DNA from 4 places in the Alteromonas sp. W12 genome. Region 3 is predicted to be linked to each of the others. Evidence: predicted binding sites of a transcription regulator. Region 3 holds the regulator's gene; each other region holds the start of a gene.
What was found. Region 3 encodes LexA, which represses DNA repair genes until DNA is damaged. Its sites were predicted from a motif close to TACTGTATNNNNATACAGTA; they were not measured.
Positions count from the first base shown of each region.

Region 1 (4,664 bases), on a different contig from region 3:
TTGATGTAAGTTTAAAGATATCACCTACGTAAATGGTTAAACCGTCTTTAGCGTAAATTTTACCGTTGGAAGTAGTGGTAACAGTAGGCTCTACACCTAGCTCTTCAAACAGCTGTATAATAGCCACTTCGCTTAGCTCAGCACCAACCACTTCACAACCCTTGGAGAGTAACCAACCAATATCTCGGGTCTTTCCACATAGTGGTACAAAAATGCGCTTTAAAGATGTGCTAGGACTATCGTCGCCAAACAGAAAAGACGCATACTTTACCAGAAGTGCATTCCCTTCAGGTTCGTGAAATCCAATCTCGTTCTTTTGCCATTTACTGTGCCAAAAACTATGTTCCATATAAACCTCAAGTAAGTAAGCGATATATCTCTAAAAAAACAGACGTTTTTATGAAGGGTATTAGAAACAAAAAAGGTAGCGAGAAACGCTACCTTTTAAACAAAATTAGTTATCAAGCGGTGTATTGAAGTCTTCAGATAACTCGAAGTCACCTTCAACCGTTGTCACTTTGTTGTCTACAAAGTTAATCACCATTTGCTTTTGAAAATCTTCACCACGCTTTTTCATACCGCGCTTCATATCGTAAACGTAGTACCAAGTGTCATCGTCGAATGAGTCTTGAACAACAGGGTTACCTAGTACATAAATAACTTGTTCTTTTGTCATTCCAACGCGCAGCTTTTCCACATCTCTTTGATCAAGGAAGTTTCCTTGAGGAACGTCGATTCGATAAATCCAGTTCGAGCAAGCGGTTGATGTTAGTGTGATACCAAGAATTACTAATAGGTGTTGCAACTTCATGCGTTAATTTGTCCAGTATTGCCTTTGTTAGTGTCAATGAACTTCGCTAAAGCGAATTTCGAGACTGTTTTATTGCAAGCGCGAAGGCATGCTACATTGACAACTATGACCAATCAACTGCATTTTAGTTCGATGCTGCGCTTTTAAGCAGTTCTTTTGCATTCGCTAGCGCCGACTTGGTTACTTTATCACCGGCTAATAGTCTTGCAAGCTCATCGATCCTGTCTTGCTTCGTCAACGCCAACATCTGGGTTTCAGTACTTTCCCCGTCGGTAAGCTTGGTAACAAACAATTGATTATGTGCCTGTGCCGCTACTTGAGGTAGATGGGTAACACACATTACTTGCGATTGTTTACCTAATTTACGTAAAAGCCCGCCAACGATTGATGCTGTTGGGCCGCTAATGCCCGTATCGACTTCATCGAAAATCATAGTAGGGGTAGCGTGATGGCCGCTCGCGATAACCTGAATAGCCAGTCCTATACGAGAAAGTTCACCACCTGATACGACTTTTTCTAATTTGTCTGCATCTTGACCAGGGTTGGTAGACACTTTAAATTCTACGGTATCTAGACCTGTGCTCACCGGCTTCTTAAGTTCGTCGTATTGAATCTGAATATCCACTTTTGCGTGGGGCATATTCATTTGGCGAATTTGCACTTCAATATCTTCGCTTAGCTTACCAGCAGCACGTTGCCTGCTCTCGGAAAGCGCTTTGGTCGCGGTTAAATACGTTGCTCGTGCTTCTTCTACTTCGCCTTCAAGCGTACCTAACAGTGTTTCCTGTTCCGATAAAGCATTGAATTCGGCGGCTAGCTCTTGGTGATGCTGATAAAGTCCCTCTGGCATCACAGTATGTTTACGGGCAAGTTCCATCGCCTTCGCATAGCGCGCCTCAACTTGCTGTAAGCGAAGTGGATCGATCTCTAAGTGATCGCAGTAGCTACGTAGCTCTCCTGCCGCTTCTTCTACTTGAATTGCTGCATCATTAAGCATTGCAATGATTGGCGTTAAACTAGCGTCGTGCGCCTCTAATTCGCCTAAACGTTCAATACTGCTTTGTATAACTGACAGTGCGTTGCCTTCATCGCTTTCATATAAATTGTATACGCTAGTCTGTGCTTGCTCTAAAAGGCTTTGCCCGTTACTCAGGCGTTTGTGCTCTATTTCTAACTCTTCAAATTCACCCTCTTCAATGGCGAATTCATCAAGTTCTTGAACCTGATAAGTTAACAGCTGAATTCTGTCTTCGCGCTGCTGGGCTTGTTCTTGAAGCGCCTTTAACGTGCGCTGCTTATCACGCCAAAGAGAGTAGGTTTCTCTAACCTGCACTAATATGTCGTTGTGCTTAGCGTAACCATCGACTAATTCCCTTTGATGGTCTTCTTTCAGCAACTGTAGGTGAGTATTTTGACCGTGAATGGCCAACAAAAACTGGCCTAAGCCTTTTAACTGCTGAAGTGAGGCGGGAATACCGTTGATAAAAGCTTTTGAACGGCCTTCCTTTGAAATAACTCTGCGAATAAAGCAGCTATTCTCATCTTCATCTGAGGTGAGCTCATGTTCATCGAGGAAGGCTTTAGCTAATACATTGCCGTTTAGAGAAAAGTGAGCAATGATCTCCGCTTTTGCGCTGCCTTTTCGCACCGCATTGGCATCAGCGCGCTCGCCTAAGCACAAGCTTAAGGCATCAATAGCAATTGATTTACCTGCACCGGTTTCTCCGGTTATAGCAGTCAACCCGTTTTCCAGTTGAACTGATAATTGTTTTACAACAGCAAAATTAGAAATAGAAAGATGCGCTAACATAACCACACTCGAATAAGTTGAACATGATGATATATACAATAACTGATAATATATACAGTATTTTTTCTGTGTAAAGTTAAGTCGTAAATATTTTACTTAAAAATTAAAGTGGATTGTGAAAAGATTAAAGAAATCAATATTGTACAGAGCGTTTGAAAAGGAGTGGTTATGAGTAACCCATTAATAATAGGCTGCGCTAGATGCGTTCGTTACAGTGGTTATACAGTAGTAAATTAGCTCAATGCTAAGTAGCTGAATAACTCAAAAGCTAGCGGTAAACAATTCCACAACGCAGTAGAGAACCTGATAGCAAAAAGGAGAGCGTAAGCTCTCCTTAAAATTCAATTTCAATTAAATAGCAGGTAGTCCGAATAACTATGTGGCTTACCAGCAATTATACATTATTGCTGTAGCTCACCGCTGCCAGACTCAATGTGCGCGCGCACAAACCACTGGAACTGTTCTAAATCTGCAAGTTGGCCGGTGATCATATCTTCCGATACTGGGTCAATTTCACCTAAAAGCTCTAACGCTTTTCTATGGTCACCATTTACACCGTCATATACGGCATCCAGCGCCTTAAGGTGGTCAAGTACTAAACCTTTACCCAATTCATAATCGTTCCAGCTGCGACCTTCAACAATGGCTTTTGGTGTACCTTTCGGTACGCCACCTAACGTGGCAATTCGCTCTGCAATTGTGTCGGTCATTTCGCGTACCGCATCTACCTGCGGGTCCAACATTTCATGCACACCGATAAAATTTGGTCCTACTACATTCCAATGAATGTGCTTCAACGTTAACTGTAAATCTAATAGTGCAACCAATCGCTGATCCAATACCTTGATTGTTTTGGCAGCTGCATCGTTATCCATTCCAGGGGCTGTAAATTTGATATTGGTGTTACTCATGATATCTCCTATTGAATGCAAATAAGTCAGCGGGATGCGAAACATCATTTAGGCCAAATAACAAAGGCCTTGTGCTGACGACTTGAAGTAATAGGTGCAACAGGTATGCCGAAGTCTTATATTTCTATAAGTCTTGGTTTTCGTTAAGGAAATTAGAGAAGATTAAAAAATCTTTATTTTTCAAGCCTGTAGCAATCAAGAAAATGCTACAGGCTTATGTAATAAATGCACATGGAATCGACTAAATGGAGCAGGGAGGTTAGTAAAGCTTACTACCCCAACCTAACTTTTTACGAAGTACATTGAAGTAGCTGTAGCCCTTAGGGTGAACAAGATGAAGCTTGTCTACGCTTTTGTTTATTCGAATTTCATCACCAGGTAGCACCGGCAGAACAATATGGCTATCGCAACTCACTTGTAGCGAGTCACTATTAACCTTTGATACTTTCATCGATACCTGACTGTCAGCATCAACAACGATTGGACGGCTGCTCAGTGTGTGAGGAAACATGGGTACCAACGTAAGTGCATCTAGCTTAGGCATAATAATCGGTCCGCCCGCTGATAAAGAGTAAGCCGTTGAACCTGTAGGTGTGGCTACTATTAATCCGTCGCTGCGCTGACTGAATACAAATTGCTCATCGATGTAAATTTCAAATTCCATCATATGGGCAACTTTTCCGTGGTGAAGCACCACTTCGTTTACAGCAGAGTTGTTACTTTTAAGCTTTTCGTGTCGATAAACTTCTACTTCAAGTAAGAAGCGCTCTTCTACTACGCATTCACCGTTAAAGATAAGGTCAAGTTGTTGAACAATATCATCGGGGTGGATATCAGTTAAAAAGCCGAGATTCCCGCGGTTTACACCGACAACGTGAATGTCAAAGCGAGCGAGCACACGTGCTGCACCAAGCATGCTGCCGTCACCGCCTACCACAACGGCAAGGTCAGCCTCTTTGCCAATAGTGACAAGGTTACAGCTTTTGAAGTTTTCGGTTTCAAGCTCTTCAGCAATACTTTCCTCAACCAATAATTTACAGCCTTTTGCCAATAAATATTCGGCAAGAATGTTTAGGCTGTCGTGGGTTGCAGCGTGCTGAGGTTTTCCAATTAAAGCAACGGTTTGATAGGG
Region 1 is NZ_LQXH01000001.1:996,368-1,001,031, forward strand. It holds gene tmpT (thiopurine S-methyltransferase) at 1-349, opposite strand, end outside; gene AWH61_RS04220 (outer membrane protein assembly factor BamE) at 455-811, opposite strand; gene recN (DNA repair protein RecN) at 936-2,621, opposite strand; gene dps (DNA starvation/stationary phase protection protein Dps) at 3,023-3,532, opposite strand; gene nadK (NAD(+) kinase) at 3,792-4,664, opposite strand, start outside.
Region 1: recN (DNA repair protein RecN) is a predicted target of LexA. The motif match lies at 2,662-2,681, and genes of this name have one in related genera.

Region 2 (4,664 bases), on a different contig from region 3:
GTTGGCGCGCGGTAGTGCCTATTATGGTGGCCGCCATTGCGATTACCGTCTGGAATGGTCATAACTACTCGCTGCCGTTAAGTAACGTAGAAATGATGTGGGGCGGCGTGTTATTCGGCGTTGCACATATGCTTCCTTACTATGCAGGAGCCAGTGTTCTCGGCCATCTATTGAGAAAACCCGACGTCACCACACCCCAATTAATCGTCTCGTTCTTAATTATCGGCTGTATTTCGTCGTTAGTTGCCACGCAACTTGTCATTGGTTCACTTGTTCTCACTAATCAGATGTCAGCGGCGGATATTAAAGATGCGATGCTGCCCTTTTGGATAGGGGATATGGCTGGTGTTGTTGTGCTTGCACCTCTTTTTGCTGGCTTGTTAGTAAAAATAAGTGCGGCTTCTAAAATAGACCTCTTGGCATTTTCTAACTGCGCTTCATCCGATTTACACAGCTACTTTAAGAAAGTGGCAATCAATTTGGCCCTCATACTATTCGTCATGTTACTGGCAAAACTTACCCAGTCCCGTGATAGTGCATTTGCTATCTTTTTTCTCGCCATTACCCACATGTGGATAGCGTGTACTGAAAGTACGAAGCGCAATGTTTTAAGCCTTGCAATAAGCAGCTTATGCATTGTTTTGCTGGTGCATATATTCGCCTTAATGGATTACGTCAAAGTGTATCAGTTTGCACTCAACGTTATTGCAGCCAACGCGTTGTTTGGTATAGCCATTCCTCAGTTACAAGCAGACAATGCTCTGCTCAAAGACCGTGTTTTTGTGGATACCTTAACCCAAGCTTATACGCGGGAGTATTTGGCTCAGCGCAGCGCACTAGAAATGGCTCAGAGCCGTGAATCTGGAAGCTCGCTTTATTTCGTTATGTTTGATTTAGATAAGTTTAAACGTATTAACGACGAATTAGGCCATGTAGACGGCGACAACGCATTGCGCCGACTAAGTCAGGTGACGAAGGATATTGTGCGTAAAGCTGATGTTTTTGCCCGTTTCGGCGGCGACGAATTTGTATTGCTTCTGCCTAATATCAGCGAGCAAAACGCCCTTAATTTGGTGGAAAAAGTACGTGAAGGAATAAACGCAATCGTTATTTCAGAAGTGTCATTATCATCGAGCTTCGGCGTCACTCTCATGCAGCAAAGCGATACACTCGAGACACTTATTCAGCGCGCCGACCGCGCGCTCTACACATCAAAAGAAAAAGGCGGCAACACAATAACCCTCAAATAATGGGGTCAGAGTACATTTAATCGCTCAAAAACCCCTGAAGACGAAAATGTACTCTGACCCCATTATTACGAAAGCAGACATGTACTCTGACCCCAATTTTATACGTGGGAGTTATCTTCTAGTACGTTTTGGCGCATGGATTCACATGGACTTTGACAAACCGGTCTCCCAACCACTTTAGCTGGAACACCCACCACAGTAACGTGAGCTGGAACACTATTAAGTACAACGCTACCAGCGCCTACTTTTGAGCCTTCACCTATCTCAATATTTCCAAGGATCTTGGCGCCAGCGCCAATTAACACGCCTTGGCGAATTTTAGGGTGACGGTCGCCCGACTCATTACCGGTACCACCTAATGTAACGCTCTGCAAAATAGATACGTTGTCTTCAACCACTGCAGTTTCGCCCACTACAATGCCAGTTGCGTGGTCAAACATGACGCCTTTACCAATACGCGCAGCAGGGTGGATATCTACACCAAAGCTTGCAGAGTTGCGGCTTTGTAAGAATAAAGCAAGCTGGTGACGACCGTGCACCCAGAGGTAATGCGCCATTCTATGCACCTGCACAGCATGGAAACCTTTGAAGTGAAGTAAGGGGGTAAGGTAATCGTTGACCGCCGCATCCCGCGCCTTAATCGCTAGAATGTCAGCAATAGCCGCTTCGCTGATGCCAGGCTCAAGCAAGTAAGCTTCATCGAAAACTTCACGAATGGCGAGCGCAGGCATGACGTCGTCTGCCATTTTGTTCGACAGAATAAAGCTTAGCGACGATTCAAAGTTGTGATGTGCAAGAACACTGGCATGCACATAGCTAGACAGCAAAGGCTCTTTTTCAGCAACAACTTGCGCTTCTTGTTTCAGCGTAGACCAAAAATCGATGGGCGTTGTAAGTGCGGTCATGAGCATGTCCCGTTATATAAAAATGCTGTGTTCTATAAGAAAATTGAGTAAGCAATCTAACTTGTTCCTTGCTGGGCATATCTATGCTGACAAAAGGGAACGCGTAAAAGTTTACCTGAGTTTGATGTGATGCAATACCGATGTGATACCGACCAAGCGCATAATTCGATCAATTTATCGAATTAATTCGTTATAGCTAATAACCGTATCGTACATGTATACATCGTTAAAGCACTCTGCTCTCTCGCTGCGTCTAACTGAGTGCTTCCATTAACTTAATAGAACGTTCAGAGCGCTCGTATCTTTCATTAAATAATACTTAAAATCATGATTGCACACGAACGTATAATGCCGTTGAAGTTTATCTTCACTGGGAAAAACTGGACTGTATAAATTAACAGGCAGGTGGCATAATAGCGCGTTGCTGAATGTATAACACTATCAACTAACAGGTACCACACTATGGATGTATCTCGACTGCTAGACGAGCTAAACGAAAAACAGCGTGAAGCAGTAGCAGCCCCACTATCTAACGCCCTAGTTTTGGCTGGCGCGGGCAGTGGTAAAACCCGCGTATTAGTGCATCGCATTGCGTGGTTAATGGAAGTCGAAAACATCGCCCCTTTTTCTATTTTGGCAGTGACCTTTACCAATAAAGCAGCCAAAGAAATGCGCGGCCGAATAGAGTCGTTGATGGGTCGCAGCCTGCACAATATGTGGATTGGTACCTTCCACGGGCTTGCGCATCGCTTACTACGTGCGCACCATGCAGAAGCCAACTTGCCTGAGAATTTTCAGATAATTGATTCGGACGATCAATATCGACTTATTCGCCGCATTCTGAAGGCCATGAACCTGGACGAAAAGCATTGGGCGCCTCGTCAAATTCAGTGGTACATAAATGGCAACAAAGACGAAGGCTTGCGCCCTCAGCACATTGAAACCCACGGCGATCATATTCAAAAGACCATGCGCGAAGTCTATGCGGCATATCAAGACGCTTGTGACCGTTCAGGCTTGGTAGATTTTGCTGAACTGTTGCTACGCGCACATGAATTATGGGCTAAAAACCCAGAAGTATTAGCCCACTATCAACGTCGTTTCCGTGCAGTGTTGGTAGACGAATTCCAAGATACCAACAATATCCAATATGCATGGCTTCGTATGCTGTGTAGTGGTGGTAATAATAACATTATGATTGTTGGCGACGACGATCAGTCTATTTACGGCTGGCGCGGCGCAAACGTAGATAATATTCAGCACTTCCTGAAAGACTTCAACGAGCCTAATACTATTCGCCTTGAGCAGAATTACCGCTCTACAGGAAACATTCTTAAAGCGGCGAACACGGTTATCGACAACAATACGGGCCGCTTAGGGAAAGAGCTTTGGACGGAAGACGCGCAAGGCGAGCTTATTTCTGTATATGCGGGTTTCAACGAGCTAGATGAAGCGCGCTTTATTGTTTCGAAAATCAAAGATTGGCTGAATCAAGGCAACGCCCTTACTGATACCGCCATTCTTTATCGAAACAACGCCCAGTCTCGAGTACTGGAAGAAGCCTTGCTACACGAAGGGCTGGCGTATCGCATATACGGCGGTCTGCGCTTCTTCGAACGCCAAGAAATTAAAGACGCCCTTGGCTATATGCGCATGGTAAGCCACCCGCACGACGATGCAGCTTTCGAGCGTGTAGTAAACACCCCAAGTCGCGGTATTGGTGAGAAAACCTTATCGCAAGTGCGCGACACCGCGCGAATGCACAACTGTTCAATGTGGCAGGCGTGTCAGTTGCTCATTAATGAAGGTGGCTTCAAAGGCCGCGCGCTAAACGCTATGCAAAGCTTTGTATTGCTAATTACTGAGCTAGAGCAATCCACGTTAGATGAGCCCCTTGACCAACAAGCCGATAAAGCTATTCGCCAGTCTGGTCTGTACGCTATGTACCAAGCAGAGCGCGGAGAAAAAGCTCAAGCACGTCTAGAAAACTTAGAAGAATTGGTTACTGCATGTAAAACCTTTATCGTGCCTGAAGAAGCCGAAGAAATGTCGCCTCTGGCAGCCTTTCTAGCTCATGCGTCGCTGGAAGCGGGTGAAACCCAGGCGGATAAAGACCAGGACGCCGTGCAGATGATGACCATACACACCGCCAAAGGCCTTGAATTTCCGCTGGTATTCCTAGCAGGTGTAGAAGAAGGCATGTTCCCTAGCCAAATGACCAACGACGAGCCAGGTCGAATGGAAGAGGAACGCAGACTTTGCTATGTTGGTATGACCAGAGCAATGCAAAAGTTGTATATTACTTATGCAGAAAGTCGTCGACTCTATGGCCAAGATAAGTATCATACTGCTTCTCGATTTATTCGCGAAATGCCAGCAGACTGCGTTGAAGAGGTTAGGCTGAAATCGACGATTTCGCGGCCCGTGCACAACCGCTTTAGCCAAGCGACGTCGCACGCCAGTTTTGAAGAAACGGGCTTTAGTTTAGGTGAGCGAGTTGTACACCGTA
Region 2 is NZ_LQXH01000010.1:148,958-153,621, forward strand. It holds gene AWH61_RS16135 (sensor domain-containing diguanylate cyclase) at 1-1,250, shown strand, start outside; gene cysE (serine O-acetyltransferase) at 1,349-2,155, opposite strand; gene uvrD (DNA helicase II) at 2,618-4,664, shown strand, end outside.
Region 2: uvrD (DNA helicase II) is a predicted target of LexA. The motif match lies at 2,539-2,558, and genes of this name have one in related genera.

Region 3 (4,664 bases):
CATGGGAATAAGCCAGTTTGCGAGCCCAGTAAAGGCTGGCATTACTGCACCAAATACCATGATAAGCCCGTGTACCGTAGTCATTTGGTTAAAGAAGTTTGGCTCTACAATTTGTAGACCGGGTTGGAATAGTTCAGCGCGGATCACCATGGCCATCGCACCACCAACTAAAAACATAATAAAGGCAAACCACAGATACAGTGTGCCTATGTCTTTGTGGTTAGTGGTAAACAACCAACGCGTTATCCCTTTAGGAATATGATCGTGGTGTTCATGGTCATCATGTAGGTGACCGTCATGAGGCGCAGAGGTATCTGGCGAAATAACTTCAGTTGCTTTGCTCATTGTCTGCTCCTAGTTTCCGTTTGCCACTGCGTTGACATCTTTGGCTTGAACCATATCGCCAGTTTTATTGCCCCAGGCATTTCGCTCGTAAGTGACTACGGCGGCAATTTCCTTAAGACTTAGCATTTTTCCAAACGCTTGCATGGCTGTTCCTGACTTTCCATGCAGCACGATGTCAATGTGACCTTGCTGATCTTCTAGTGCCATCTTGCTGCCTTTTAATGCCGGGAACACGCCAGGTAAACCTTCACCATTTGGCATATGGCAAGCAGCGCACGTTGCGTTGTATACTCGCTCGCCCTCTTTCATCAGTTCATCCATAGACATATTCATAGAAAGTAGACGCTGCTCTTCTTCTTTTGCTTTACGAACAATCTCTTCTTGTTCGCCCATCCACTTTTCAAACTCGGCGGGTTCTTTAGCAATTACCACAACCGGCATATAGCCATGGTCTTTACCACAAAGCTCTGCGCACTGTCCGCGATAAATACCAGGCTCATTCACCTTGGCCCAAGACTCGTTAATAAAGCCGGGGTTGGCATCTTTTTTCACGGCAAAGTCAGGAACCCACCAAGAGTGGATAACGTCGTCAGAGGTAATAAGAAAGCGTACTTTTTTCCCAGTAGGAATAACCAAGGGACGGTCAACTTCCAGCAGGTAGTTATCTGTTTTCTGAAATTTGTTTTCTATTTGCTCGCGCTGAGTGGCGAGTAAAGAATAAAACTCTACATCGCTATCCATATACTTGTAATGCCATTTCCATTGAGAGCCTGTTACTAACACCGTCATGTCAGGCTCAGACGTGTCTTCCATAGCAATTAGAGTATTCGCTGCGGGTACCGCCATGAAGATAAGAATAAGGAAAGGAATAACGGTCCAAGCAATTTCAACCTTCACGTTTTCGTGAAAATTAGCTGGCTTGGCACCACGGGACTTCCTATGTAGATACATTGAGGCGAACATCACGCCAAAAACTACAACCGCGATACCTACACAAATGAAGAACATCAACATATGGAGGTCGTATACCTGCCCACTGATGTCGGTAGCACCGCGTCTCAAATTAAGCGAAGAGGCTTCTTCGCTTGCTTCTTGCGCAAAAAGCAAAGGGGAAAAAAGCAAAATTGGTATACTAGAACACCATTTTGCGAAAACGGTCGTTAGTTGTTTCACTCAGCACCTCCGTAATGGCGTGGTCAAAGACGCTGATTAATTTGCGCGATGCCCTACCAAATGGTTTGCGAACGATTGACCCATAACCTCAACTTGTAAAACAAATTTAGAGTCATTGTTATTATTTTGTTAATCTCTGTATAAGAATTGCGCAATAATGTCGTGCCGTCTAGTCTTTTCTATTAAAAATTTAACGAAGTGGTTAATTTTTAATCATTTACTAAAATGGTCGCGGGGGATTTGAAGTGCAAAAAGAGAAAGCGATTGCTGTGGGATGTCCTTGGAATCAAACAGGCATTTTGAACACAGGGTTAAAGTAAATGCTCGCCTAACTAGTTAAGAAATCAATAAGTAACCGATGACTCAATGTCGATTTCAAACAAAATTCAAAATAAAAAATGGAAAATACTCGAAGCATTCATAGAAAGAATAACGTGAGTAAAGATAAAAATAAGTGCGCAGAAAACCAACAGGTTTGCTGGGCAAGATAAAATCTAAGTTGGCAGATTGAAGAAAAAAACAGGAACAAAAGACATAAAAAAAGCGGCTAACGTGCCGCTTTTATACAAACAAGCTAAAATACTACATCCAGTCAGCGTTTCTGATCACACCCACCGCAATACCTTCTATCGCAAAATGTTCAGTCGCCAAATCAACTTTTATTGGTGCAAACTCATCATTTTCAGCATGAAGCAATACTTCACGCCCGCGTTTCTCTAGACGCTTTACAGTGACGTCTTCATCTACACGCGCCACAACCACCTGACCGTTGTGTACATCAGTGGTACGATGAACAGCGAGAAGGTCACCGTCTAAAATACCAATGTCTTTCATGCTCATACCGTTGACGCGTAGCAAAAAGTCGGCATGGGGTTGAAACAGTGCAGGATCGACTTTGTAGTGCGACTCAACATGCTCTTGCGCCAAGATCGGCTCACCGGCTGCAACACGCCCAATTAACGGTAGGCCTTCTTCTTCTTGTGCGTCGTTATCAAGAGGGATATTGAGCTTAATGCCACGAGACGTACCAGGCAAAATTTCAATCACGCCTTTACGCGCCAATGCTTTCAAATGTTCCTCTGCTGCATTAGCAGAACGAAAGCCAAGCTGACGGGCTATTTCCGCACGAGTAGGCGGCATTCCCGTTTCTAACATGGTTGTTTTAATAAGTTCTAAAACTTCGGTTTGTCGAGCTGTGAGTGGGCGCATAAAAGACCTGTCTGTTCATACAGTTCCTGTAAGTATATACACCTAAAACTAAATAACAAGCACTTGCCGCGTCTTTTGCTATCAGTTTTAGCCACGTACTGACACTATTACTCATCCCATACGACTTGGTTTCTGCCCTGCTCCTTGGCTCTGTACAGCGCTTTGTCAGCAAGCGATAAGAGGGCGCTGAAATCCGCCTCAAAGGTGTCTTTGATAAATGTTGCGCCGATGCTGATCGATAAATTCATCGTGTCTGTCTTGTAGGTCACCCTTCCTTCTTCAACAGCAATGCGCAGTGCTTCTAGCTGCCTATGGATCTCTTCTTTCTTGTCACCTATCATGACTATTGCAAACTCTTCTCCTCCTAATCGAGCCACGACATTTGGCGCTTGATTATGTTTAGCTATTTTTCTCGCAACAGCAATAAGCGCCTGATCTCCAGCATCGTGACCGTAGGTATCGTTTACTTTTTTGAAGTGATCAATATCGACAATAGCAACACATCCTCGACAATGTTGTTTTGAAAATGAGATGCACTCGTCAAGGAACGCGCGTCGGTTATAAAGGCCCGTTAAAGAATCAGTCATCGCCAAATGCCTAAGCTTCTCTTCAGCAACGGCTCGGGCTTCCTCAAGCTCTACTGCGTAGAACAAGCCAGCCAAAGCATCTAAAAAGGGCTGTAGAAACTCAGCATCTTCGTCAGTGTAGGTATCAAACTTGTTCGCTAAACCGACCATTCCCACTACTTTATCTTTCACTTTTATTGGTAGGCCTAAAAATCGGCTAATGCGCGGATGACCGTGCGGAACACCTTTGGAATTAGGGTGACTGTTTGGCGCATTACTAATGGTAACTTCTCCCGTTAAAATTGAGGTTCCAAAAAGGTTATCGAAGTTACTAAAGTAGAGGTTTCGTTTTTTGTACTCTGCATATTGAGAAAAGCTACTGTTATCCCAAACAATTTCAGAAATCGCATGAATGAAAAGTCTAGATGAGCTACCGTCTCCTTTCATTTGGCCGACGAAGGCAAACTGGCTATCTGAGATATCTATGAGTTCGGCCAATACGGACTGACACGCCATCGTCAAGTCATTGTTCTGGAGATATGATGCCCGGGTTTTATTGATAAATTGAAGGAGCTGGGTTTTCTTTCTCTCATGCAGTTCGCTTTCCATTCGTTGCGTTATATCTCTATGAATACCTGCTATTCGAACCGGCTTACCTTGGGCATCTGTCTCAACGGTTTTCCCATAACTTTCAACCCAAACCCAAGAGCCATCAGTGTGTTTCATGCGAAATGTGGTGTTAAAGACTTTGCTCTTACCAATTAGATGCATGTTGAGCTGCTTTTCAACTTTGACGTAATCCGCGGGATGAATGAGCTGTCTAAAAAAGCGGGAGCCACTGTCATAGTATTCATACTCAAGACCAACAATGTCGCACCAGCGCTTGTTGACTTGATTAACATCGGCGGCCAAGTTCCAGTCCCATGTTCCTAACTCTGAAGCCTCGAGTAATAAACGCATCCGCTGATTGGTTTTGTTGAGCTTATCTTCCACATACTTTTGGTCACTAGTGTCAAACAAAAATGCTTGAACCGAGTACAACATGCCGTCTTCGCGAAAATTTGCCGTTGATATCATGCTCACCCAAATAGTACGCGTTGGCGTCCTTATCTGAAGACGGCAGGTGTGCGTTTCAACACCTTCCATGTGGGCCTGCATAGCAAAGGTAAAATCACCCTCCGCCTCCTCAGACAGCACCTCACTCAATGCCACCGTTCCAGTGAGCAAATCTTGGGGTGAAACTCCCAATACACGCTCACTATTTTTCGAGATATACACCAGCCTCAACGACGTATCATAGCGCCACGTTGCCAACACAATAGGAGACTTCTCAATAAGCCCATGCTCGCGTTTAAGCGCTTCGTGTTCTCT
Region 3 is NZ_LQXH01000008.1:113,973-118,636, reverse strand. It holds gene ctaD (cytochrome c oxidase subunit I) at 1-345, opposite strand, end outside; gene coxB (cytochrome c oxidase subunit II) at 355-1,518, opposite strand; gene lexA (transcriptional repressor LexA) at 2,101-2,727, opposite strand; gene AWH61_RS11890 (sensor domain-containing diguanylate cyclase) at 2,835-4,664, opposite strand, start outside.

Region 4 (4,664 bases), on a different contig from region 3:
TGTAGTTATCCACTTCTCTTCATTGATGAAATTCCAGCTCCAGTCTGCCCACTTATCGTCTAAGCCCATCGCTTTAACTTCATCGAGGGTTTTGCCGTCTTGCTTAAGTGCCTTAACGTAGCTGAACGTTTCAGAGATCATAGCTAAAAATGCGCTGTATTCTTGCTTGTTACTGATGTCGCCGTGGCCAGGAATAATAACGGTTTCATCGTCTATTTTAGCAAGCAGCTGTTTTACTGAGTCCATATAGCCTTCCACATTACCGCCAGCACCTTGGTCGATGTAAGGAAAGCGACCATTAAAGAACAAGTCGCCGGTGTGCATAACGTTGGGTTGCTCGAACCACACTACGCTATCGCCGTCGGTGTGGCCTACCGCTAAGTGCATCACGTGAAGGGTTTCACCATTGAAGTAAATTTTTATTCCGTCTTCATAGGTGATAGTTGGCAGCGCTTCCGGTTTTATCTTTTCATCGTTAGCTAGGCGAACACGCACATTTTCGTGCGCCAGAATGGTCGCGCCTTTATGGCTGTGGAAAAACGCATTAGAGCCTGTGTGATCGCCGTGATAGTGCGTGTTTATCACATACTTTGGCTTGTCACTCCCGAGCTCACCAAGCTGCGCCGCTATCTTTTCTGCAAGCGGCGCAAATTGATCGTCGATGATCAAAACACCGTCTTCCCCAGCAGATACGCCGATATTTCCACCTGCACCTGTAAGCATGTGCACTGAGCCTTTTATCGCTGTCGCTTTAACTTCGACATCGGCAAATCTATCTTGTGCATTTGCGGGATTAATCGTTGAATAAACCAAAGGGCTCGCAGCAATAAACGCAGCCAAAATGTGTGCGCTAAAACGAGGTGCAGTTTTCATTATTATTTCCTTGTAAGAAGCCTGTTTATTAAAGACCTCTTACACTATGACCTAATTTCACAATTAGATCATTTTTTCATCATCTGGAATATTGCCAACATAGGCAAAACGGGGGAGTGTTTCTCCGTCTTTTTCAACCGACTCAACAAACATATCTAGTGGACGAACCCAAAGCGCTTTTTCGCCGTAGCATGGGCGGTAAACCACTAGCTTACTTTCATCTTCTGAATGCGTCGCCACTTCGTATACATCGTATAAATTACCTTTGTAATGCTTGTAGCGACCTGGGGTTTTAAGTTCTTTCGAGTCCATAACGTCCTTCATTAAAGTGGAAAAAAATAGTAAGGGTTAGCCAACCGCTTTCATTTGCCAAAGATTAAATGGTCTTAGAAACTAAACTCTGTGGGATTGGCCTTTAATCGGGTAATACAAAAGCGTCAGTCTATCGCATAGTATCAGTGCGTTAAGTATAACAAGTGGTTAGATTGAGGCTACTGCATGTTAGTACTTAAAAAGTACTGAGCTTATTGGCTAAATCGGTTCAAAAGGCAACACCAATTGCTGTGTTGATTGGTCGGCAGCAAGGCCTATGTGAACGCCAACAAGACGAATACCCCGGCCTGTTGCTCGTTCGAAGGCTTCCTGCATTAACGTGCGAAAATACGCTTCATCAAGCGTGGCACAGCGGTGCTCTACCGTAGTTAGTTGGAAGTCGTTAAACTTAAGCTTAACGCCCTGCGTGCGAATACGTACCGGCTTACCCGTACGCTTCTTGTGATTTTCCATTCGCTCTTGAAGCTTTTCAAATAAATGTGGCAAAAAATCTATGCATTGCTCGAAGGTGTGAATGTCTTCGCTTAGCGTGCGCTCTACGCCGATAGACTTTCGCTCACGAGATACCGATAGTTCACGCTCATCAATACCGTGAGCACGCTCCCACAGCACACTGCCAAATTTACCCAGCTCTTTTTGAATGCGCTCAAAAGGGTATTGGCGAACATCGTCGCAGGTATTAAGCCCCATACGCTGAAGCTTTTGCATGGTGACTTTGCCTACGCCCGGTATTTTCTTTAGTGGCATTTCGCGTACAAACTCATCGAGCTTATCAGGAGTAATAACACAAATTCCATCGGGCTTATTTTCATCGCTCGCCACTTTAGCAACAAACTTACAAGGCGCAACACCTGCTGAAGCTGTAAGCCCAAGTTCATTTTTAATGCGCTCGCGTATTTCTTCGGCAATTAACGTGGCGCTGCCACCGCAAAATTCACTGTTAGTCACGTCTAGGTAGGCTTCATCTAACGATAAAGGCTCAATGAGGTCGGTATAATCAGCAAATATCTTACGTATTTTTTGCGACTCGGCAGCGTACACATCCATGCGCCCTTTTACGAGGGTCAAGTTTGGGCATAGCTTTAAAGCATACGCTGTAGCCATAGCTGAGCGCACACCAAATTTACGGGCGGGATAGTTACAGGTAGAAATAACCCCTCGACGGTCGGCACTGCCGCCTATCGCAATGGGAATATCGCGCAAGGCTGGGTTGTCGCGCATTTCAACTGCGGCGTAAAAACAATCCATGTCGACGTGGATAATTTTTCGCATTACCTGCCTTTGTTCTTTACGTGCTTACGCAAAACTGTATAAAAAGACAGTATATTATTAAAAGCGTTTAATTACACTACCTCGTTATGGAATATTAATAAGATTAACTGGTCCTTAGTGTCTTATAAAAGGCAGGCGTTAAAACGAATGCATTTTATAAGGGAGGTTGACAGAACGAGAGTAGTCAATAAAAAACGGCGACACTCCAATGTGGAAGTGTCGCCGCTCAATCATATAAACGCCTAGAAGAGTATCAAAATTGACTCATGCGGAGTTACCTACTTCGCTCGGCCCAACCAATACATTACCCGTGATGTCGCCATCATCACTTCCAGGCTTCCCTCAGCAGATTTTCTCGCATGTAAAGAGTGACTGCGGGCCGGACCAATCAACGCTGGGCTTTTCCAGATACCGATGCCTTTAACCGTCATTTCGCTGAGTTCAGTAGAACCGTAGTAACCCCAATCATCCTCACTCGCCGACGTCACAAGAAGTGTCTGTTCAGTAGCGGTTACTGGATTGGCTGCCATGTCGACAATACTCATGTTTACCGAAACGTCTGATGTTTTAGACAAACTGGAGTCAGTAACATCAAATATAACCAGAGATTGGTTCTGATCGTTGTAACAAGCTAACTCTGATTCAGCGTCACTATCAGCGTTTATAAAGGTAAGGCGCGCGCAAGAAATGTCGGCGCTTGCCTGGATAGAGAAACCTGATGCTGTCGGCTTAAGTAATTGCGTTATGTCGTCGCCTTGAGAAAGCGCCACATACACATTGCCATTCATCGCGACAATATCAAAATCACGGAAATATTGAGGCATGGTGTAAGTAGCCAACATAACTTGATTGTTCACGTCGACCGCTTTTAATGTGCGACCATCAACGTACACTGCATCATCGAAACCATCGTTATTGAAGTCGAATGCCTTGATAACTGAGACATCGTTCGAATAATCGCCTGTAATCTCGTATTGAATAGAGAAATCATTCAATCGCATTACAGCGAATGCGCCGTCATAGGTTTCTGCACTAGGTAGGAATAAATCACCAGCACCATCATTGTTGTAATCGGTAGTTACAGCAATACTAGAGTTATCCCAGTTAGATGAAATCTCTTCACTCGTAATGTAATTCCCTGTGTTCTCCATTAGTAAGACTTTGGAGCCATCATAGCCGCTCCCCGTACTCGGTACGAAGAAAACAGCACGTTCGTCACCAGGATACAAATCTGCCCAGCCTGCCGCATTAAAGCTGTCTAGTTGATGTGTGGTTGCTGTCGTTTTTATTGTTGCAGAAGTGGCTGTGACATCTGCCGTTACAAGCAAATCTTCACCAGAATGTGTAGTACCAGTGCCCCATAACAGTTCGTTAAGGCCATCATTGTCGGCATCGCCAAGAGTTAGCGAAGTCGAACCATGATCAACCATATCAATGCTAAATACTGAAGTGAGCGTATTGTTAGACAGCTTCATGGCGTGGACATTGCCCCATTGGCAGTCCCCTATAAGCAATACAGGATTACTATCGTCAGTCAGTTTTCCTGCGCTAATGTCGCAAGTATTAAAATTCTCAACACTCGTAATTTGAGATTTGTTTTGTGCTGAGTACACATAGATGTAAGACCAACTGTCAGCGCCTACGATTTCATCAATACCGTCGCCATTTATATCGGCAACGGCAATGTGGCTACTACTAAATCCTGAATTCAAAAACCACTGGTTTTCACCAGATCCAAGGTCATAGACCAAACCTGAATTGGTAACCAGTTCTAACTGAGTGTCGGAATCCACATTACCCAGAGCAATTTCATAGGTATCTTCAGCGGTAAACGTAAATAAAGGTGTTTCGGGCGAACTAAGATCTACCACCACAATATCACTGGCTTCGCCGTAATCACGTGATAAATACAAGTAGGCCAGTTCATCGTCACCATCATTATCTATGTCACCGAGAACAGCACTATGTATGTAATTATCGGTGGTAAAAATCGTTGTTGCCGTTTCGTCAATGTCGGTAACAACGGATACGCCATGCTCAGATATCACTAGAATATCGGGATAATCATCGTTATCAAAATCAGTACTGAGAACTTGTTTTACTGCTCCACCTTGCTCGATTTTGTAGGGGTACATCCAAGTTTGGTTATAGCTGCCGTTTTGATAAGACAGCAAAAACACGCGATT
Region 4 is NZ_LQXH01000013.1:95,932-100,595, forward strand. It holds gene AWH61_RS18980 (MBL fold metallo-hydrolase) at 1-873, opposite strand, end outside; gene AWH61_RS18985 (DUF1653 domain-containing protein) at 937-1,185, opposite strand; gene dinB (DNA polymerase IV) at 1,405-2,478, opposite strand; gene AWH61_RS18995 (FG-GAP repeat domain-containing protein) at 2,757-4,664, opposite strand, start outside.
Region 4: dinB (DNA polymerase IV) is a predicted target of LexA. The motif match lies at 2,511-2,530, and genes of this name have one in related genera.